3 regions of the Bariatricus sp. SGI.019 genome follow, and region 3 is predicted to be linked to each of the others. Evidence: riboswitches for the same ligand, from Rfam matches in the RefSeq annotation. Region 3 holds a riboswitch; each other region holds the start of a gene.
The links. A riboswitch is a leader RNA that binds a small molecule or an ion and turns the genes downstream of it on or off. The one in region 3 is predicted to bind cobalamin.

Region 1: linked by a shared signal. The riboswitch ahead of ACQRD1_RS00195 (CobW family GTP-binding protein) and the one ahead of ACQRD1_RS09585 (hypothetical protein) in region 3 are both predicted to bind cobalamin.
Region 2: linked by a shared signal. The riboswitch ahead of ACQRD1_RS06460 (uroporphyrinogen decarboxylase family protein) and the one ahead of ACQRD1_RS09585 (hypothetical protein) in region 3 are both predicted to bind cobalamin.

Annotation. Positions count from the first base shown of each region.
Region 1 is NZ_JBNPOQ010000001.1:34,247-41,873, reverse strand. Features, by position in the region: gene ACQRD1_RS00210 (MetQ/NlpA family ABC transporter substrate-binding protein) at 1-766, shown strand, start outside; gene ACQRD1_RS00205 (AEC family transporter) at 878-1,795, shown strand; gene ACQRD1_RS00200 (uroporphyrinogen decarboxylase family protein) at 1,808-2,893, shown strand; cobalamin riboswitch at 2,962-3,137, shown strand; gene ACQRD1_RS00195 (CobW family GTP-binding protein) at 3,221-4,156, shown strand; gene ACQRD1_RS00190 (corrinoid protein) at 4,175-4,825, shown strand; gene ACQRD1_RS00185 (uroporphyrinogen decarboxylase family protein) at 4,840-5,865, shown strand; gene ACQRD1_RS00180 (uroporphyrinogen decarboxylase family protein) at 5,876-6,745, shown strand; gene ACQRD1_RS00175 (peptidylprolyl isomerase) at 6,840-7,451, opposite strand.
Region 2 is NZ_JBNPOQ010000008.1:3,555-11,181, reverse strand. Features, by position in the region: gene ACQRD1_RS06480 (insulinase family protein) at 1-211, shown strand, start outside; gene era (GTPase Era) at 264-1,160, shown strand; gene ACQRD1_RS06470 (hypothetical protein) at 1,215-1,391, shown strand; gene recO (DNA repair protein RecO) at 1,333-2,082, shown strand; cobalamin riboswitch at 2,330-2,516, shown strand; gene ACQRD1_RS06460 (uroporphyrinogen decarboxylase family protein) at 2,582-3,700, shown strand; gene ACQRD1_RS06455 (corrinoid protein) at 3,763-4,419, shown strand; gene ACQRD1_RS06450 (methylcobamide:CoM methyltransferase MtbA) at 4,434-5,462, shown strand; gene ACQRD1_RS06445 (ASKHA domain-containing protein) at 5,455-7,257, shown strand; gene ACQRD1_RS06440 (glycine--tRNA ligase) at 7,386-7,627, shown strand, end outside.
Region 3 is NZ_JBNPOQ010000013.1:1,607-9,233, forward strand. Features, by position in the region: gene coaBC (bifunctional phosphopantothenoylcysteine decarboxylase/phosphopantothenate--cysteine ligase CoaBC) at 1-414, opposite strand, end outside; gene ACQRD1_RS09560 (ECF transporter S component) at 612-1,256, shown strand; tRNA gene ACQRD1_RS09565 (tRNA-Trp) at 1,429-1,499, opposite strand; gene ACQRD1_RS09570 (ZIP family metal transporter) at 1,996-2,763, shown strand; gene ACQRD1_RS09575 (dicarboxylate/amino acid:cation symporter) at 2,901-4,136, shown strand; gene ACQRD1_RS09580 (prepilin peptidase) at 4,120-4,563, shown strand; cobalamin riboswitch at 4,640-4,838, shown strand; gene ACQRD1_RS09585 (hypothetical protein) at 5,008-7,627, shown strand, end outside.

The DNA.
Region 1 (7,627 bases), on a different contig from region 3:
AAGCAAAGAGTCTTCAAGTGAAGACACAGCTGCTGAATCTACAGAAAAGAAAGAAGTTGTGAAAATTGGAATTCGTGCTGATATGGTAAATCAGCTGGAAGCTGTAAGAGATGAGATTGAAGCTCTTGGATATACAGTGGAAGAAAGTGTGTTTGATGACAGCATTCAGCCAGATGTAGCACTTGCAGAAGGAAGCCTTGATATGAACTGGTATCAGCATGGCCCTTATCTGGAAAGTTACAATGCAGAAAATGGAACAGATCTTGTTATGATTGAACCAAAAACTTTCTATCCTTTATTTGCAATGTATTCTAATAAATGGGATTCTGTGGAAGAGCTTCCAGATGGAGCAACTATTGGTCTTTGTAATGACGCAACAAATCAGGCACGTGGTCTGAATATGCTTCAAGCGCAAGGATTAATTACATTGGATGATTCTGTTGAAGTTCCTACAATGTACGATGTGAAAGAAAATCCTCATAACTTTAAGTTTATTGAAGCTGAGATGTCTGTGCTTCCACAGTCATTGGGAGATGCTGATGCAATCTGCCTTGCAGCTGGTCATATGGTAAATGCAGGACTTTCTGCAGAAGGATATCTTTGCCAGTCCGATGATAATGATACTTATGCTGTTGGATTTGCTGTAAGAAAAGAAGATAAAGATGCTGAATGGGCAAAAGAGATTGCAGAAGTTGTTCAGTGTGATGACCTGGCTGAGTATTTTAAAACAGAAAAACAGGGAACACAGATTCCATGCTGGGAATAATGAATTTAAATGATGGTAGGAGGAAAGGGGCAGACAGTTATTGGCTGTCCTTTTCGTCTTCCCAGTTAAATACAGGTGTGTTTGCCTGGGAAGGTGAAAAGGAGGAAGGTTGTGGGATTAGCATCGATTACATTATATAAGACATTGGTTATGGTATTTCTCGCATTAGTGGGGGTATTCGGCTATAAAACAGGAATTGTAGATGAAGAGATTAACAAAAAATTGTCGGATCTTGTACTGACACTTTTTACACCGATTCTGTTATTTACATCATTTCAAAAAGATTTTACGAAGGAATTATCATCAGGATTATGTATTTCTGTTTTGCTGTCGGTGATTGCATTTGGAATTATATGGTGTATATGTAAGGCAGTTGTATGCAAACAGGAGAAAAATTATGCAGCAGTGGAACACATTGCGCTTATGTATTCTAACTGCGGGTTTATTGGAATTCCGATGGCACAGGCCATTTTTGGCGAAGATGGAGTTTTTTATATGACAGCATATGTGGCATTGGCAAATTTCCTATTGTGGTCGCATGGAATTATTGTGATGTCTGGGAAAATGAATCTCAAATCAGTGAAAAAGGTATTCACATCACCTACGATTATTGCGATTGTATTGGGCGTAATTTGTTTTGTTATACAGATCAGGATGCCGAAGATTATTGAGGAACCGTTAGAAATGATTGCAAATATGAATACGCCGATGGCTATGATGGTAGCGGGAATTAATATTGCACAGGCAGACTTAAAGCATACATTTCAAAAAAAAAGGTTGTATTGGCTGAGTTTTGTAAAATTAATCATTATGCCGATGTTATTAATTGGACTATTGAAAATGTTTTCGGTGGAAGATACGGTTAAGACGGTTATTGTATTGGCGACTGCCTGCCCAGTGGGAGTGACAGGAAGCCTGTTCGCACTTCGTTACGGAAAAGATGCCATATATGCATCAGAATTATTTGCAATGTCGACGATTATATCAATTGTAACAGTGCCGCTTATGATGCTGTTTTGTGGCGCGTAGGGAGGAATAAAAATGGAATTGATCAAATTAGAAATGACCCCAAAGGAACGTACAATTGCTTATGCACAAGGAGAGGAAGTAGATAGAATCCCGACCTCTCTTAGCGCAAGTGAGACTGTGCCGCCCTTATATGGAATTCCTATTAGTAAATATTATTTTTCGGCAGATTTGATGGTAGAGGTAGAGAGCCGTCTGGCGGAAGATTTCCATGCAGATAATATGGGAATTGGATTAGGACTAAGAACACTGGTAGAGGCATTAGGGACGAAACTAGAGTATCCAAAGCAAAATGTGTCTTATATTTTAGAACCGGCATTAAAAAGCTTTTCAGATGTGGAGAACATGGAGTTGGTGAATGTGGAAAAAGACGGAAGATTCCCCATTATTATTGAAGCGTTTGAACGGCTACAGGAAAGATTCGGATCAGAACGGGTTCTTGGCAGCGGTCTTGCAGGTCCACTTACAACAGCTGCCAGTCTGATTGGAACAGAAACGTTCTTAAAAGCAACAGTGAAAAATAAAGAAGGTGCACATCGACTTCTTCAATATAGCACAGATTGTATTGTGAAGTGCTGCAGAGATATGAATCAGAAACTGGGAATTAAGTTTATGTTATCAGAGCCAATGGCTTCTCGGGATCTTTTAAGTAAAAGACAGTTTAATGAATTCTTTGTGCCTTATCTGAAACAGGCTGTTAAAAGATTGAACGAATTTCAGGGAGCAACGTCTATTCATATTTGTGGACATACAAAAGACCGGTGGCAGGAAGTGGTTGATGCCGGTGTTTCAGGATTCTGGGTAGATAATTGTGAGAGCTTGAAAGAATTGAAAGAGGGTTATGGCAACAGAATTGCTATCAGCGGTAATCTAATGCCGGTAGACGTACTGAGAAATGGGACGGTTAAAGATATTGAAGAACATGTAAAAAAATGTATTGCAGATGCAGGCGATAATCCTTGTGGATATAATCTGTGCCCTGGATGTACAACCCCGGTAGGAACGCCGAAAGAGAATATGATTGCATTCATGAATGCGGCAGCAATCTACGGAAGAGGGGCGAAAAAAGGCTGTATGCCAAAAGGAATGATAGAAATATAATTCATAGGAATTGTCTATAAAACTATTGGAATTATCAATTGGGATGAAAAGATATTTTATGCTACCATATGAGTAGTAACATATATAGTGATGCATAGGCATTGAAAAGGAAATCTGGTGAGAGTCCAGAACAGCCCGCTCTACTGTATGACAGACGATAACCTGAATACCACTCTGGGATAGAGGAAGGCAGGATTAGAGGGAGAAGTTAAGTCAGGAGACCTGCTATATATGAACGAGCTTATCGGTGGGGAGAAAGCGGTGTGTTTACGCTGCTTTTTCTGCACCGTTTTTTTCTGCTATAAAGCATGTCTTAGGGGTGAGTGAATGGAAGTACAGATTGTATCAGGTTTTTTGGGAGCTGGAAAGACAACTTTTTTAAATAAATATCTACCACTTCTGAAGGGAAAAACGGTAGTCATAGAGAATGAGTTTGGGGATGTGGGACTTGATGGAGAATTGATTCAGGAGGATCTTCCGGTTAAAGAATTGTATGCAGGATGTATCTGCTGCAGTCTGGCGCTGGATTTCCAAAAAGGGATTAAAGAACTTGCAGAGCAGTTCCATCCGGATCGGATTGTTATTGAACCTTCTGGTGTGGGAAGACTTACAGATGTTGTAAAGGCCTGTGGCCGGGCAAAAGAAAAGGAAGGAATAGATCTTAGAATTACCAAATTGATTGTAATATTAGATATTACGGAGTTTGAAGATTATATAGATGGTTTCGGTGCGTTTTACCTGGATCAGATTCAAAATGCAGGACTTATATTATTGAGTAATCTGGAACAGGTGTCAAAAGAGGAAAAGAATCGATTGATTTCGGAGATAAGAGAGGTAAATCCCGATGCTGTTATATATGAAGATGACTGGCGTAAGATGGAAGGCGCAGCATTGTTAGAGCTTTTGGATATGACAGAAGATTATGAAAATAATCCGGAAGATGATATGGAAGAGATCATGATGTCGCCGGCTTTCGCAGATAAGATATTTTCCAGTATGTCAATAGAAAATGCCAGAGAAATGACTGCTCATGAATTAGAGAAGGCGTTGTATGGATTAAAGGATAAAAAATATGGAAAAGTCCTGCGTGCCAAAGGAATTGTAAAAGCAGGGGGTGGAAGAGTGTTGCATTTTGATTTTACACCATCCATTGTGGAAGTGGCAGATATCTCGGATACCGTCAAAGGGACGAAAGTGGATGAGATTATTATTATAGGATGTAATTTGAATGAAACAGCGATTTGGGAGCTGTTTTCTATATAATGCAAGGAGGAAAGCAAGATGCAGGCAAAGGAAGAGTTGTTGCAGAAATTATCAGACTGTGTGTTTGATATGGAGGATGAGGAAGTTGTAGATGTGGTCAAAGAGTATATTGAATGTGGTTATGACCCACAGGAAGGTATGCTGGAAGGCCTGGTTGATGGAATGAAGAGAGCCAGTGCCATGTATGAAGAAGGAGAATACTTTGTGCCGGAACTGATTGTATGTTCTGATGCAATGTATGCTGGAATCGAAGAGTTCCAAAAATATCTGCCAGACACAGAAGACACTAGTATTGGTAAAGTGTTAATCGGTGTTGTAGAAGGAGATACTCATGATATTGGAAAGAATCTGGTAAGAATCATGATGGAGACTGGAGGATTCGATGTTCATGATCTGGGACGAGATGTGCCTTTGGATGCATTCGTGGACTATATCAGAGACAATGATGTAGATATCTTGTGCATGTCTTCGTTAATGACTACGACAATGCCGGGCATGGCTACAGTCATTGAGAAGTTAAAAGAAGCAGGACTTCGTGATAAGGTCAAGATTATGGTCGGTGGAGCACCGGTATCTCCGGCGTTCGCAGAACGCATTGGTGCAGACGGATATACCAGAAGTGCAATTGAAGCAGTTGAATTTGCAAAGAAATTAGTTGGGGCAGCATAGGAGGATATAATATTATGATGGGAAAAAGAGAAGCGGTAAAGGCAATTTTGGAAGGGAAAGGCGCCGATAGGATTCCCGTAATTATGAATGCATTTTCACTTCCGGTTGCCCGCTATGGATATACAATGCCAGAGGCATTGATGGATCCAGAGAAGCTTACAAAATGTATGGTCGGTACCAGACGTGAACTTGGATATGATGGTTTGTGTGCTGGTGCATATAGTGGAATTGCCCGGATGATGGGTGGCCATCTTCCGAACAGTGAAGGTAAGATTGTCGGAGATGGGGATGATGTCGTACATTCATTAGAAGATATCAAAAAATTGCGTCCCTTTAAAGCTGAAGAGTGTATGGGATTAAAAGGGATATTAAAGACTATTGAGTTGATGCGAAAAGAAGAACCAGACGAGCCTATATTTGTAATCGTACATACACCGACGGCGGTAGCATTTACCTTAATGGGAGCAAAACCGGCATTTAAAGCGATGGTAAAGAATCCGGAATTGTTCCGTGCAATTTCTGATTATGTAGAAGATGCAGTCGTTGAGTCCTGTAAAGTACTTACGGATGCCGGGGTTGATTTCCTGTGGTTCCCGACACCGAATTTTGGTGGCTACTGTATTTCAAGAAGATCCTATGAAAAATGTATTTCGGAAAGTAATATTCGTGCATTAAAGAGAATCAAAGACGATGGAGCACCAATCGTGCTGCATACTTGTGGATTATATGATGACAGATTTGATCTGGTGTTAAATGAGTCTGGAGATGCTTGGCATATTTCTGATACCAGTACTAAGAAAATCAAAGAAGAATATGGAGATAAGGTAGCATTAATGGGAAGCATCCCTTGTGTCTCTGTTCTTCTGGAAGGAACAGAAGAAGAAGTGTACCAGTTCTCTTATAAAGAATGTATGGATGCTGCAAAGGATGGGCGGTTTATTTTGAGCGGAGACTGCGACGTACCGCCGTCAACGCCGGATGAGAACATGAGGGCAGCAATCAGAGCTGCAAAGGATGCAGAAAAAGTATTGTTCGGATAGGAGAATTATTATGGGAGACATCAAAGATTTTCACTGTACCTATGATAATTCAGTAGGAATCAGTGGAGAAGTAACCGATGGACTTGACCTTACGTTCCCGGATGCATATATGCACTGGGATACAATGGCAAAACTGTCAAAAGCATTGAAGGAGCATGATAACGCTTCTTTCTGTGAACTGCCATTTTGCCATACCGTTGAGGCAGAAGCAATGGGCGGCATCATTAATTATGGAAATGAGACGACCGGACCACGGGCAAAAGAATATATCTGTACTGCAGTAGAAGAACTGCTGGAACTACCGGAAATTGATTTTTCTCAGGGAAGAATCCATGAGGTTCTGCTTGCTTGTAAAGCACTCCGCGACCAAGGGGAACATATAGTTCTCCAGATATCTGGACCATTTACGATTCTGAATGTTTTGATTGATGCAAAATATGTGTTCAAAGGATGGCGCAAAAAGCCGGAGATTATGAAAGAAGTGTTCTGGAAATTCGGTAATCAGATATTAAAATTCATGGAAGAGGCGAAAAAGTATGATGTAGACCTCATTAGTTATGCAGATTCTTCCGGTGGTGTAAATATTCTGGGGCCGAAGATGGCGGAACAGGTCGTAGAAGAATTTACTTATGAATTTCTGAAAAAAGCAGAAGCACTTGCGGATGATAAGACCTTAATCTTGTTGTGCCCGAAGACAACATTTGCGCTGCTCGGAATGGATAAGGCAGAGTTGGTTGACCGGAAGTTGACTGGGCCGATGTCATATGGAGCGGCCTGCATTGAGATGACCGGTCAGATAAAATTCGCGGGCCAGATGTGTATTAAAAATGTGGGATATCATATGGATAATGGTATCTTTAAAGAAGTGAAATTGAAGTAGAGTAGGTTTAAGGGTGTGAAAGGCTGTCTGGAATCAGGTAAAGAAATGAACGTTCCATTGACAGCCTTTTTGTTATTATCAAATATAGATGCTTTTATTCATGAGAGTTCGTATCGCTGTGACGTTCCCAGAACTGTGCCCATGAAGGAGTCATGACACCTTCGTTTATGCGAATCGGATCTGGATAAGTGATGCCTTTTAGATCTAATTCTACATGGTCGATGATCTCTGGTTCTACAGGAGTATTCACTATAAGACCAGGAATCGGAAAATCGTCAACCGGACGGATTGCGACGTGCTCCAGGCGGAGAATTTCTTCTATTCCAGATATCACTTTCCCGAAGACTGGATAGTGTCCTTTGTGTTCCGGACAAGGACGTAAGGGGAAGAAGAATTCACAGCCTGCCTGACCAAGATCATCATATCCGCCCATGCATACGCATCCGACCTCGGAGTCCAGAGGTGTGAGTTCTGGATGAAGTTCATATTCAAAAGGAATCAGATATTGCCCTTCTTTTTTTCGAAATCCGGTATAACTGATGTCGACCCAGTGTCCGGGAACGATCCGTTCGATTGGGTGGCCGTCAAAGACACCATGGCTGGCAGCATAGATAAAGCTGGATACTGTATTCGGTGCAGTCTCAGGTAAGAGTTCAATGACGATGCGAGATTGGTTTGCCATATATATCGTAGCAGTCGGATTCATAAGTTTATCTCCTTTTTCGTAAATTTTATGGGATTAAGGATTTTCGTCCCTGATATTAATATTATAAAATGTGAAGGTAAATAATGCAAATCAAGACTGTATATTTGCCAATTGCGAATATGTCTAAAATCATCTAGAATAAAGAAGATTGAAGATACAGATCAATATAAATGAAA
Region 2 (7,627 bases), on a different contig from region 3:
CGAACGATCCATGAACCTCTACATGAATAAAGTAAGCGCAGACATGATCCGCGAAGAACGCAGTCAGATTCTAGATGCAACACAAGATGATATCCGCGCCCTTTACCGAGTTGTAGAGGCCGTATTGAAGGCAGATCAACTGTGCGTAGTTGGAAGCGAAGACAAAATAGAAGAAAATAAAGAACTGTTTAAAACTGTGACAAGTTTTTAACAGGGGACGTAGTAAATTGAAAGAATACTACGTCCCCATTTAAGGAGTTTTTATGAGAAAAGATTATAAATCGGGATTTGTTACTTTGATCGGACGCCCAAATGTGGGGAAATCTACGTTGATGAATTGTCTGATAGGACAAAAAATTGCCATTACTTCTAATAAGCCGCAGACGACGAGAAATCGTATCCAGACGGTGCTGACAACGGAGGAGGGGCAGATCGTGTTTGTGGATACGCCGGGTATCCACAAGGCGAAGAATAAACTTGGAGAATATATGGTGAATGTGGCAGAGCGGACGTTGAATGAGGTGGATGTGGTGTTGTGGCTTGTGGAGCCAACGACGTTCATCGGTGCAGGTGAGCAGCACATTGCCAAGCAGCTTCAGAGAGTTCATACCCCAATTATTCTGGTTATTAATAAGATTGACAGTGTGAAGAAGGAAGAGGTATTGCCGGCAATTGCAGCGTATAAGGATGTCTGCGATTTTGCGGAAATTGTTCCGGTGTCTGCAAGAAACGGGGATAATACGGATGAGTTGATACGAGTGATCATGAAGTATCTTCCTTATGGACCACAGTTTTATGATGAGGATACCATTACTGATCAGCCGGAGCGTCAGATCGTAGCAGAGCTGATTCGCGAAAAAGCACTTCATTGTCTGCAGGATGAGATTCCACATGGAATTGCGGTGGCAATTGACCAGATGAAGATGCAGAAGAAGGTAATGCATATTAATGCGACCATCATCTGTGAGAGAGACTCCCACAAGGGGATAATTATTGGAAAACAAGGAAATATGTTGAAAAAGATTGGCAGCACAGCCCGCTATGAGATTGAGAAAATGCTGGATTGTCAAGTGAATCTGAAACTCTGGGTTAAGGTAAAGAAGGACTGGCGAGACAGCGAATATCTAATGAAAAATTTTGGATATCGGGATGAAGAATAAAATCAGCCTTTTCTGGGAGAACCTAATCCTATCAACAGAGGATGAGGTGATTTCATGGAAGAAGAGTACTGGGAGCGTTTTCTGGAGACGGGAAAAGTGACAGATTATCTTTGCTATAAGGGAATGCAGATTTGTAAACAGATAATAAAAGACCATGAAGGTGGAATAAACGGTGAATCAGATTACAGTGACAGGCCTGGTCCTGCAGGCAGCTCCTGTCGGCGAATATGACAGACGAGTGGTAATTCTGACAAAAGAACGAGGGAAGATTGCAGCATTTGCCCGCGGCGCAAGAAGGCCTAACAGTGCACTGATGGGAGTAACGAGTCCATTTTCCTTCGGAGAATTTACAGTTTATGAGGGGCGGACATCATATACATTGGTGTCGGCCTCTATTTCCAATTACTTTCAGGAGCTGCGTATGGATGTTGAAGGGGCATATTACGGATTCTATTTTATGGAGCTGGCCAATTATTATGCAAGAGAAGCTAACGATGAGACTCAGCTATTAAAGCTTTTGTATCAGACTCTTCGGGCGCTTGTAAATCCCCATATACCAAACCGGCTGATTCGGTATATCTATGAGCTGAAAACGGTCAGTATCAATGGAGAAGGACCACAGGTATTCCAGTGTGTAGGATGCGGGGACAGAGAAAGACCAATGGTGTTCAGTGTTAGACGTGGAGGTCTGCTCTGTGACAGATGCAGAAGAGATGTTTCGGATGGAATGGTGCTGAATCCCTCTACAATCTATACGCTTCAATATATTGTGGGAACGCCGGTGGAAAAACTATATACCTTTACCGTATCTGATGAAGTGCTTTGGGAACTGGGAAAAGTGACCGGAAGATATCTGGAAACTTACGTAGGAAAAAGATTTAAGTCATTAGAGATATTAGAACAATTGACAAAATTAGGATAAAAATATACATAAAAGGGGAGCCTCGCATCCGACCAGATCTGTTGGTGTGCGAAGCTCCTCTCTGATGTTATTCTTTTTCAAGCAGCGTTTCCTGTAATATATTTATCTGTATTATAGTTTGTCAGAACGAATACATAAAGTGAATGAATCATTTAGAGATGAAAAACCCGTAGAATAGAAACTATCTATATAAGACTTTTATTATAGAAATAACCGATTTGGAAAATGTTAATTCACATGATAAACTTGAAATGTAAACGTATATAGTGACAATGAGAATTGTTGAAAAGGGAATTCGGTGAGAGTCCGGAGCAGCCCGCTCTACTGTGTGACGGACGATGGTTTTATTGACCACTCAAGATGTTTTACTTTTGGGGAAGGAAATCCAGAGGATGAAGTCGAGTCAGGAGACCTGCTATATATTTTCAGGAGATTTCGGTGGGGAAAGGCAGTGTTTACGCTGTTTTTTCGTACCGTATTTTATTTTAGGAGGTAAAAAATGGATTATCAAGAGCTGAAAAAGTTGATGAATGAACAGAAAGAAGAGATGACACCTTCTGAACGTATGGCAGCATACATGAAAGGGGAGGAAGTGGACTGCATTCCATATGGAATTCTTGCCCCAGAGATGGCGATTGCCGATCTGATGGGATATTCAACGAAACAAATGAGCGAAGATCCGGAAGTTATGACAAAGGTCATCAGGGAGAAGGATGTGACATATAACAATTTTGGATTTGGAGTTGGGCCGGATTTAAGAACCATTGGAGTAGCACTTGGATCGAAACTTTTCACACCAGAATACGGAGTGCCTCGAATCGAAGAACATGTCCTTATGGATTATGCAGATTTTGATAAATTAAAAGTAGTGGACCCATATGACAATCCCGTTCTTACCCCAATGCTTGATATGGCAAAAGAATTAAAAAAACGATTACCCGAATATCCAATCAGCACAGGTGTGACAGGGCCAGTGTCATGTGCAGCTGCGATCAGGCCGGTGGATTTAATGTTAAGAGATACCAGAAAAAATCCGGAAATGCTGAAAAAGCTTTTGAAACTTTCCAATGAATGTTCATTAAAATGGGTAGAAGCATTTTGCAAAGAATTTGGGCCATGTTCTGTATTTATATCTGATCCGGTAACCTGCTCGGATATTTTGAGTAAAAAGCAGTTCGATGAGTTTTCTTATCCATATTTGAAAGAGATGATTGATGGACTTTATGAAATAACAGGACAGCCGCCTATGATCCATATTTGTGGAAAAACGAAACCAATCTGGAACGACATTGCAAATAGTGGAGTATGTGCATTTAGTATAGATAATTGCGAAGATCTTGCTGAGGCAAAAGAAGCGATTGGAGATAAAGTGATGTTAATGGGAAATGTACCGCCAGTAGATGTTATGTTAAATGGTACGATTGATGAGGTGATTGCGTCCTGTAAAGAATGTATTGAAAAGGCAGGAGACAGTCCAAAAGGATTCCAGCTTAACGTCGGATGTCAGACGCCGTTTGGTACATCTAAAGAGAATATGGAAGCTCTTATCTATGCAGCAAGAAAATATGGGCGTGGTGCGAAAATAGGATGTCTGCCGAAAGGATTGCAAGAAGATTAAGAGGTAGTTTATAGAATCAATAGATGTTAATCTTGATTAATAAGTTTTAGGAGGAAATGATCATGGCAAGATCAAAAGAGGAATTACTGGAAGCGTTATCTGAATGTGTAGTTGAAATGGAGGACGAAGAGGTCGTAGATGTTGCGAATGAATATCTGGAAGCAGGATACCCAGCGTTTGATGGTATTATGGATGGACTTGTAGATGGAATGAATAAGGCGAGTGATTTGTACGATGCAGAAGAATATTTCGTTACGGATGTATTGCTCTGTTCTGATGCAATGTATGCAGGATTAGACGTGCTTCGTCCGCATCTTCCTGCGGATGATACCGGTGTAGAAAAACCAAAAGTTGTTATCGGTGTAGTAGAAGGAGATACCCATGATATCGGTAAGAATCTTGTAAAGATTATGCTGGACACAGCAGGGTTTGAAATGTATGATTTAGGAAGAGATGTCCCGTTAGATAATTTTGTAGATAAGGCAGTGGAAGTAGGTGCTTCTATTATCTGTATGTCAACACTGATGACAACTACCATGATTGGTATGAAGACCGTTATAGATAAGTTAAAAGAGCGTGGGATCCGTGATCAGTTCAAGATTATGGTTGGTGGAAGTCCGATTTCTCAGAAATATGCAGATGAGATCGGAGCAGATGGATATTCTGTAAATGCAGTAGAAGCGGTGAAGCTTGCTAAGCGTTTGATGGGAATTGCGTAATAAGGAGGCAATACATGTTGACAGAGAAAGAACGTTTGGAAAAAGTGTTCCATCATGAAGAGGTAGATCGCCCTCCGTGCATTTGCCCGGGTGGAATGATGAATATGATTACGTCAGAGTTGATGGATACTTGTGGGGTGACATGGCCGGAGGCACATACGGATGCTGAGATGATGGCAAAGCTTGCGTTGGCGAATTATGAGAATGGATGCTTTGAAAATGTGGGAGTACCGTTCTGTATGACTGTAGAGGCAGAGGCCATGGGGGCAGAAGTGACCATGGGAACGAAGATATTCGAGCCTCATGTGACGGGGTATGCCATCGATTCTGTACTGGATTGGAAGCAACTAAAGCCGGTAAATCATGAAGAGGGCCGTGCAAAGGTAGTTTTAGATGCTATCCGTATTTTAAAAGCTAAGAATCTGGATGTACCAATCGTTGGAAATATTACCGGACCAATCAGTACAGCAAGTTCTGTAATGGAACCTGTGAATTTTTATAAGGATCTCAGAAAACACAAGAAAGAGGCCCATGAATATATGACGTTTGTGACGGAGCAGATTATTGATTTTGCCAGAGCACAGATCGAGGCTGGAGCAGATGTTATTGCAATCTCAGATCCGAGTGGTACAGGAGAGATTCTGGGGCCAAAATATTTTGAAGAATATGCAGTAAAATATCTGAATATGGTTCTGGATGGACTTCAGGATGAGAAGATGGGAACTATCGTGCATATCTGTGGACAGATGAAAAGTGTATATAAACAGATTGATATGGTACACAGTGATGCATTAAGTTTCGACTCTGTCGTGCCAATGTCTGAGGCAAGAAAGCATCTGGAAGATCGTGTTCTGATGGGAAATGTCAGTACCTATGCATTGGAGTTTGGAGATCCGGAGCGTGTGGCGAAGCTGACTCGCAGCTGTGTTGCCGGCGGCTCGGATATCATTTCACCGGCGTGTGGTCTGGGAACAAAGTCACCGCTTGCGAATATACAGACAATTTTAAAAACATTAAAAGAAGAGGTACTAGCTGATGCCTAAGATAACAGTACAGCCGGCAGGAAAGAGTTATGAGTATACAGTAGGAAAAACATTGTTGGAGATTCTTCTTGCTGAGAAGATATTTGTGGACAATCCCTGTAATGGGAAAGGAGTATGTGGGAAATGCCGTGTGAAGATTCTTGGCGGAAATATCCCAGAGGCCTGTGAGACGGAGAGAAAGCTTTTGAAATCTGAAGAACTGGAAGCAGGAATCCGTCTGTCCTGTCTGGTCAGACCGGAAGATGATCTGGAGATTGAACTTCTTGGAAAAGAACGGAAACATGAGGTTCTGACTACGGGCTATATCCCGGATTTTACATTTGACTGTGATATTGAAAAACGAGTAATAGAGATTCATAAACCCACATTAAGCGACCAGACCCCTTGGGAAGACCAGATAAAAGAGCAGCTTAGAATGGATAATATCAGTTTTCCGGCTCTTCAGTCTGCGACATTCGCCCCGGGACAGGTTACAGTTGTTCTGCATAATGGTGAAGTGATACAGGTTGAAGAAGGTGACACTTCAGATTCCTTGTATGGTGTAGCAATTGATATTGGAACGACAACTGTCGTATGTGCATTGATTGATATGCATACAGGGAAAGAGCTGGCTAATGCATCTATGATTAATGCACAGAAGCATTTTGGACTGGATGTTCTTACGAGAATTACCTATGAATTAGAGCATCCTCTGGATGGAGTAGAAAAACTTCGCGGTGCTATTGTGGAATCCATTAATGATATGATTCAGGATATTTGCGGACAGGCAGGAGTCTTAAAAGAACAGATCTATGAAATTACGGTAGGTGCCAACTGTACGATGATGCATATGCTTCTGGGAATAGATGCAACTCCGATCGGAAGGGCACCGTATGCTCCAATGTTCGTAAAATCAAAGGATATTCCAGCTGATTCGATTGGAATACATGCGGCGAAGGGAGCAAGGCTTTATTGTCTTCCATCCGTTTCCGCGTATATAGGGGCAGATATTGTGGCTGGCGCTTATGTGTGTGAGTTGGAGAAAGAAAAAGGCAATGTATTATTCATTGATATTGGAACCAATGGAGAAATCGTATTGTCCAGTCATGGAAAGCTCTTGTGCTGTTCTTGTGCAGCTGGTCCGGCTCTGGAAGGAATGAATATCAGTTCCGGCATGCGTGCGGCAGAGGGTGCCATTGAGGATGTAGAGATCACCGAAGAAGGTGTGAAGCTAAAAGTCATTGGCGATGAACCGCCAATCGGTGTGTGTGGAAGCGGTATTCTTGCAGTGGTAAAGGAATTGTTAAAGTCTGGTCTGGTACGCAAGGATGGTGCGTTTATTAAGAAAGATAAATTAGAAGAAACAGATTACCGTTATCCGATGCTCCAGTTAGATGGAAGAAAACGAGAATTTATCATGACAGAGAGTCCTGAAAAGCTTCTCATCACGCAAGGAGATGTACGCCAGGTACAGCTTGCAAAAGGGGCAATTCTGTCCGGATTTATAGCTCTTCTGAATAAAGCTGGAATCCAGATGGAAGATCTGGATAAAGTGATGATTGCCGGTCAGTTTGGAGCACATCTTCCGGCGGATAGTCTGACAGGAACAGGAATCTTGCCACAGGAAGTTGAAGACAGGCTTGTCTATGTCGGAAACTCCTCGAAGACAGGCGCATATATGGCACTGATGTCAGCTCAGGTAAAGCGAGAAATGGAAGAATTAGCTCACAATATGGATTATATGGAATTAGGAGCAACACAAGGATATGAGAGACTTTTCTCCGATTGCCTGATTTTCCCAGATTTCAGTAAATAACACCTTGAAAAGATATACAGTTAAATGTATAATAGTTTACAATTATACATTTCAGTTGTCGTGCATCCGGTGAAAGTTATCGGAAGCAGATTCTGCAAGTATAAAAAACAGAAGGTGAGGATGAGGATATGGTAGAAAAAACAATGGACAAAATCGTGGCATTGGCGAAATCCAGGGGGTTTGTATATCCAGGATCTGAGATTTACGGAGGGCTTGCAAATACATGGGACTATGGAAACCTCGGAGTAGAGTTAAAGAACAATGTCAAAAAAGCATGGTGGCAGAAGTTTGTACAGGAGAATCCATATAATGTTGGTGTTGACTGTGCAATCCTTATGAATCCACAGACATGGGTGGCAAGCGGACACCT
Region 3 (7,627 bases):
AAGATTATCTTGAGTGATGGGATTCTCATACATGGCTGTATTCATGGCTGGTACTATGATTTTAGGACATTTACAGGCAAGAATGGTAGTAGTAAGCATATCATCGGCAAGACCATGTGCAAGTTTAGCGATAACATTGGCAGTTGCTGGTGCAATCATAACAACATCTGCTTTTTTGGCAAGCGCAACATGTTCTACGTTAAATTCAAAATTACGATCAAAAGTATCTGTTACACATTTATGGCCTGTTAAAGTCTCAAATGTAATGGGATTTATGAAGTTCTTGGCATTTTCCGTCATAAGAACATGGACTTCTGCGCCAGACTTTACCAACAGACTGGTCAGAGATGCACTTTTATAAGCAGCAATTCCTCCAGTAACACCAAGAAGAATTGTTTTATTTTTCAATTGCATAGTAAATCCTCTCTTTATATTGATATAATATAAAATAACTATAGCGTGTTTCTGCTTATCTTGCAAGAATCAAGGACCTAAATTAACAGGATTGTACTCGATTTTATACTTGTTCTCAATAAATTCCGATGATATAATGACACAGTAATTGTATTGTATCCCGGCAGTCGGGAATGATAACAAGGAGGAATTGAATAATGAAAGAAAAGAAACATGACACTCGATGGATGGTCAGTGTCGCACTTATGGCAGCAATTGTCATTGTGTTGGCGAATACACCTTTAGGTATGATCCAACTGCCAATTATTAAGGCGACAACTGTACACATTCCTGTAATTATTGGAGCGGTTCTGTTAGGACCTTCTGCAGGAGCAATCTTAGGATTTGTTTTTGGTATGTGTTCGATGATTAGTAATACAATGGCACCTACACTCTTATCCTTTGCATTTTCGCCATTTATGAGCACAACAGGAATTCCAGGAGCACTGAAAGCAATCTGGATATCTGTAGGATGCCGTATTTTGATTGGAGTGGCTGCAGGATGGTTATGGATTTTACTAAGTAAACTAAAAGTAAATCAGGTAATTGCACTTCCAATTGTAGGATTTGTAGGTTCTATGGTAAATACCATAACAGTTATGGGAAGCATTTATCTGCTATTTGCACAGCAGTATGCAGAAGCAAAAGATGTTGCTGTGACAGCTGTATGGGGACTCGTTATGGGAACTGTAACAGCATCAGGTATTCCAGAAGCAATTGCAGCAGCAGTTCTTGTATTGGCGCTTGGAAAGGTATTGATTCAAGTGTTCAAGAAGATGAATATTAACATAGTGAGCGCCTAGACTGCAAAATAAATTAGTTATGATAAATGAATAGAGATTAAGAATAAAACCAAAAGCCCCGAAAATCCGGGGCTTTTATTTTAAAATAAAGTAAAACAAAAATTTGATTGCTTGGAAATTTTCTCGAAACCAAAAAGAAGTCTTGTAAATTCAAGACTTCTTTTTGATTAAGCAGGGGATGAGAGAATCGAACTCCCGCCAAAGGTTTTGGAGACCCCTATCATACCACTTGACCAATCCCCTATATTTCTCTGTCGCACTAGATATTTATACCATATAACATTGATAGTTGTCAATAGATAAATTGAAAATAACACATTAAATTTTAACACCCTGGAGCGTGATCAATTTTCCGAAGATAGAAGACTGTAAACCCAGCGCAACGGAATCGGCGTATTCCAATTTTATTGGAGGGAGAAGAATCTCGCCCATTTCAGTTGGAATACTGCGATAATGCTTTTTGGATTTTAAAAATTCCGTTTTTTTCTTGTTTGCGAACCTCGCATAGATCTCTGTGATTCCCGCTCAGGAATGGCACATATAGACTTCGATAAAGATATTTGAAATGTCTTTTTTTCTCATATATTCTTTTAAAGGTTCTTCATAATGAAAATTCATGCAGCTTTCTCCTTTTTTATTGTATGGACTAGTTTTATTATAGCCTGGAATAGGAGAGAATTCCAGATATATGAAGAACAATCTTTATTTAATTCCATATATTGACTAATGGGTGAGAAGAATGAATGGAATTATATGGACTTTTTTGGGAACTTTATTGACGCTTTCTGTGACGACACTTGGAGCAGCAGGAGTATTTTTCGTAAAAAAGGAGATTGGAGGAAGATTACAGAGTGGATTTCTGGGGTTTGCCGGCGGTGTGATGATTGCGGCTTCGGTATGGTCTTTGCTGTTGCCGGGAATCGAATACGCAGAAGAGAATGGACAGATTAGCTGGCTGGTCATTACCTGTGGTTTTTTGATAGGTGTATGGCTGTTGATTCTAGTGGATTATTTGATTCGAAAGTGGGAGAGTTTTCAGGTTAAAAGGAATACGGCGATGCTGGTGACGGCAATTACAGCGCACAATATCCCGGAAGGAATGGCGATTGGCATTGCATTTGCATTGGCAGCTCAAGATCTTCAGGATGCATCAAGGTTGTCAGGGGCCATTGCTTTAACGGTCGGTATTGCAATTCAGAATTTTCCAGAAGGGACTGCCGTTGCATTGCCACTAATTAACAATGGAATAAGTAAGAAAAAAGCCTTTTTTATTGGGAGCATGTCGGCGGTTGTGGAGCCAGTCTTTGGAGTTCTGGCAGCTGCAGCAGCAAATATGGTGCAGGGAGGGATGCCATGGTTTCTGGCATTTGCAGCAGGAGCCATGATTTATGTCGTAGTACAGGAGCTGATACCGGAAGCATATATCGGAGAAGAAGAAAAATCAGGGACGTTGGGATTTATTGTGGGATTTCTTGTGATGATGATTCTGGATGTCGCGTTTGGATAAGGGAGTAAATTGTATAGTAAATATGCATAGAAAAACCAGAGTAAGTGAAAAAATAAACAATAATAGTAATAAAATCGGGGTTGTGATATACTAATTTAATATGAGAGTAATAAAAAAGATACTGATGAGGAGGACTTATGGAAAAGAAAAAGTTAAGTATGCCTGTGAAGACATTAATAGGATTAGCGCTTGGTGTCATAGCGGGATTGGCATTGCAGAATCATGCTGATTTTGCCAATACATATATCAGCCCATTTGGAACATTGTTCCTGAATTGCATCAAGATGATTGTTGTACCAATGGTATTTTCTTCAATTATCGTGGGCGTATGTGGAATCGGTGATGCAAAAAAGATTGGAAGAATCGGCGGAAAGACAGTGGTATATTTCTTATGTACAACTGCTTGTGCAGCAACACTTGGTATTATTGTGTCCAATATATTTAAGATTGGTCAGGGCTTTGAGATTACAGGAGAAGTTGCAGAGGTAACGATTCCGGAGAGTACGGGAGTTATCAATACCTTAGTTAATATTATTCCGTCAAATCCGATACAATCACTGGCAAATGGAGATATGCTCCAGATTATTGCGTTTGCCATTGTCATTGGCGGCGGAATTGTGATGATTGGAGATAAGGGTAAACCAATTCTCAAAGCATTCGATTCACTGGCTGAAGCAATGTATGCCATTACCGGAGTGATTATGAAGTTTACACCTGTTGCAGTATTTGCGTTGATTACACCGATTGTGGCAGAAAATGGGGCAGAAGTACTGCTTCCGTTGGTCAGTGTGGTTCTGGCAGTTTATGGTACTTGTATATTGCATGCAATCATTGTATATTCATCTTCTGTAAAATTATTTTCCGGCGTGGGACCAAAAGAATTCTTTCAAAAAGCAGCAGAAGCAATCGTATTTGCTTTTACTTCAGCAAGTAGTTCAGCGACATTGCCATATTCTATGAAATCAGCAGAACAGTTGGGTGTCACAGAAGAGGTGCGTTCTTTTGTGATTCCGCTCGGTTCTACGATCAATATGGACGGAACTGCTATTTATCAGGGAATCTGTGCATTATTTATTGCAAATGTATATGGAATTCATCTGAGTCTGGTGCAGCAGATTACAATTGTGCTGACGTGTACATTTGCGTCTATAGGGGCGGCAGGAATCCCAGGGTCTGCAATGGTCATGCTTTCCATGGTTCTGCAGTCTGTAGGGCTTCCGCTGGAAGGTATCGGACTGGTGGCTGGAATCGACCGGATTACAGATATGGCTCCAACGGCTACGAACATTACTGGAGATATTGCATGTTCTGTTGTGATTCAGGCAACTGAGAACAAAAAACAGAAGGAGAGATCGGATGGTGAATGTCTGTAGAATATTATTTGCGGCAGGATTCTTAAGTTTATTGGCAATGATAGCCTATAATGATTGGAAGACAATGAAGATTCCGAACAAATTAATCATAATAACTGGAGGGGTTGGTCTGGCATCAACCCCTTTTTTCACAGAAATCAGTCTGATGGAGAGAGGAATCGGCGTCTTATGTATCAGCATACTGCTTCTCATTATTACGTGTATTGTTCCGGGAAGCTTCGGCGGCGGTGATATCAAACTCACGGCTGTCTGTGGATGGTATCTTGGATGGCGGTGTATGATGCTTGCATTCGTAATGGCGGTATTTAGCGCAGGAATCTATGTAGTATGGATTCTGGTGCAAAAAAAAGTTGGATATAAAACATCATTTCCATTTGGGCCATTCTTATGCCTTGGTATGGCTACAGCTTATTTTTTGAGAATGTGAAAAAGGAAGGACTTTCTTTGGGAAATATTGTAATTGGCTGATAAGTCTGCTACAATGAAGTAGTGATTGATAATATCAAATATATGGGGTTTTCAGTGCCAGACAGATGTTCATCTGTAGGGGTAAAAGGGAATCAGGTGCAAGTCCTGAGCGATCCGGTCACTGTAAGCAAGGAGTAAGGCTGTGATATGCCATTGCATATATTTTATATGTGAGAAGGTGCAGCCGAGCGTTGATATGTAAGTCAGGAAACCTGCTGAAAATGTTGGTGAATAGCTTCCGAAGAAAGTGTTTTCATGTAATAAAGATAAAGTTGTGGGAATATGTTTTTCACAGCTCTTGAAGAATGTCTGCTTTCGGAATGATAGCAGGCTTTTTCTTTGCAATACCAACAAGGGGCCACTTCCCCAGAAGGCCGAAAATAATCAAAAGGAGAGGATTTAAGTGAAAAGTAACACGAAAAAATTTCTTGCCCTTCTTCTGGCTGTGGCTATGGCAGTAATGCCTGTAACTTCGCTTCGAGCAGAAGAGTCCAATGTACAAGGACAGGAAAATGCAGAGAATGAACAGCAAGAAGAAGTGGCAGAAGGAGAAGAAGATGGACAGGGAAATACTTCTGAAGCTTTGCAGACTGTAGAGGTGCCTAAAGTTGAAGAAAGTGCAGAAAATGGACAGACATCGGAAAATGAAACAGTACAGCAGCCGATGGAATCTCAATCTTCCAATTCCCAGGGAAATGTGGAAGATGACACGGAAGAATTCAAGGTCGTTAAGTCAGAAGCAAAGGAAAATTGTGAGAAGGTCAGTATTTCCGTTTTTACAGCGAAGCTGACTTATAATAAGATCTATATTGGAAATAAAGAAGACACAGTAAAAGAACCAGTGATTGAAGGTCAGAAAAATGACCTGGGCGGTTATACATTTACTTTTGATGTAGAAAAAGAACAGCTTGGACAAAAGATATTGATTGTGCCTTATTATGCAGAAAAAAATGAATGGTATGTAGAAAAAGATGTACGTCTGGAGATTCCTGAAGAGGTAGAAGCAGAAAATATAGATTCGGATGCAGAAGAAGGCACATTTGAATCTGCGAAAATGACAAGGCAACTTCCAATGTTATTGGAAGCAGAAGCATCAGAAGAAACGTCCAAGACAGTGGAGCTTATTAGCGGTGCGGAATATAGTACGACTGTTGAAAGCAGCAGCTCTATGTTTAACATTGTGTCTTGTAAAATGACAAGTGAGAATGGTAAGGTGTGGGCTGACATTACACTCAGTGGAACCTCTTATACAAAACTTTTTATTGGAACAAAAGAAGAAGCGGCAGGTGCAGAAGAGCCACAATATATAGGTTATACAGAAAATGCAGAGGGGCAATATGTATTTAGAATTCCAGTGAGTAAATTGGATGAACCGTTAAAGGTGGCGGCATATTCCAAAAAGAGTTGTGACTGGTTTGACCGTGAATTGACATTCAGTTCGGAAAATCTAAAGATTGAAAAAATACCCGATGGAATATACGAGAATGTTGCTGTGGAATCCAGCAGTACGATGTTTAATGTTGTAGATTGCACATTATTTAATGAAAATGGCACTATGCAGGCCGCAATTACATTAAGTGGAACTGGATATACAAAGCTTTACGTGGGAACTGCAGAGGAAGCAGAGCAGGTAACAGACTATATAGATTATGCGGTAGATGCAGATGGGAAATATGTATTCACAATTCCTGTATCAGGGTTAAATACAGAAATAAAGATAGCAGCATTTTCTGAAAAGAGCCAAAAATGGTTTGATCGTATTCTGGTATTTAATCCGGAAGTAAATAATCTGAAAACGTTACCGGATGGAACATATGATGATATAATCGTGACTTCAAGTAATAAAATGTTTAAAGTCATTGCTTGTACCTTAAGTAGTGAAAATGGTTCAATGCAAGCTGCAATTACATTAAGCGGAACTGGATATACAAAGCTTTATATGGGAAGTGCAGAAGAAGCACAGACTGCAGAAAATTATATAGAATATACAGAGGGTGCAGATGGAAGATATGTATTCACAATTCCCGTATCGGGGTTAAATACAGATATAGAGATAGCGGCACTGGGTTCAAAATGGTATGATCGTACTTTGGTTTTTTCATGGGGAACAAGCAGTATACCTTGTGGCGTACAAGAAGAAAGTACAGATAATCCAGAAAATCCGGGCGGAAGTACTGGAAATACTGGCAACACTGGTAATTCAGGTTCCAGCGGCAGCACCGGTTCTTCCGGCAGTCAGAATAATAGCAATCCAGATTCCGAATCCAAGTATGAGTCTGACTTAAGCGGTTCGACTGGAAAAGTGAACAATACCACCAAGTTAAAAGACGGCGTCTATACACCAGACAGCTTCACATGGTCGGGTGGAACCGGACGTGTAAGCATTTCTTGTACAAAGATTACAATAACGAACGGTCAGGCATATGCGACAATCGTATTCAGCAGTCCGAACTACAGTTATGTAAAGGCTAACGGCAATAAATACTATGCTACAGTTGTGGGCGGAACTTCTGTTTTTACGATTCCGGTTGAGTTGAATAAAAATAACCAGATTATTGGTATGACAACGGCGATGTCAACGGCACATGAAGTTGCTTACAATATCTTTATATATCTTGCAGCAGCAGGAGAAGCAGACGACAAAACAGTTATTGGAAGCGGTATGGGAAGCAGCAAGAAACTGGACGAAGAGGCACCGGATATTCTTGGTTTAGAATACGAAGATGAAGTGACTTTGGATTATGCTGAGTACTTTAAGATCTATAAATATGAACAGGGCATTACGCTTCTTGAGATTGATCTGGTATCAGGTACGGTAAGAGAAGATGCAGAGGACGAAGAGACAGAGAAAGATTCTAAGAAGAAGGTTGAGTCAGAAGACGAGACAGAGAATGTAGAAGATGATGATTCGGCAGAAACTTCGGAGGAAACGGCTTTGGATGTTCAGACACAGGAAGAGATCGTAGCAGAGCTTTATAAAGAAAATGTTGTGAAATATCTGATCGTTCCGGAAGGTGTAGAGA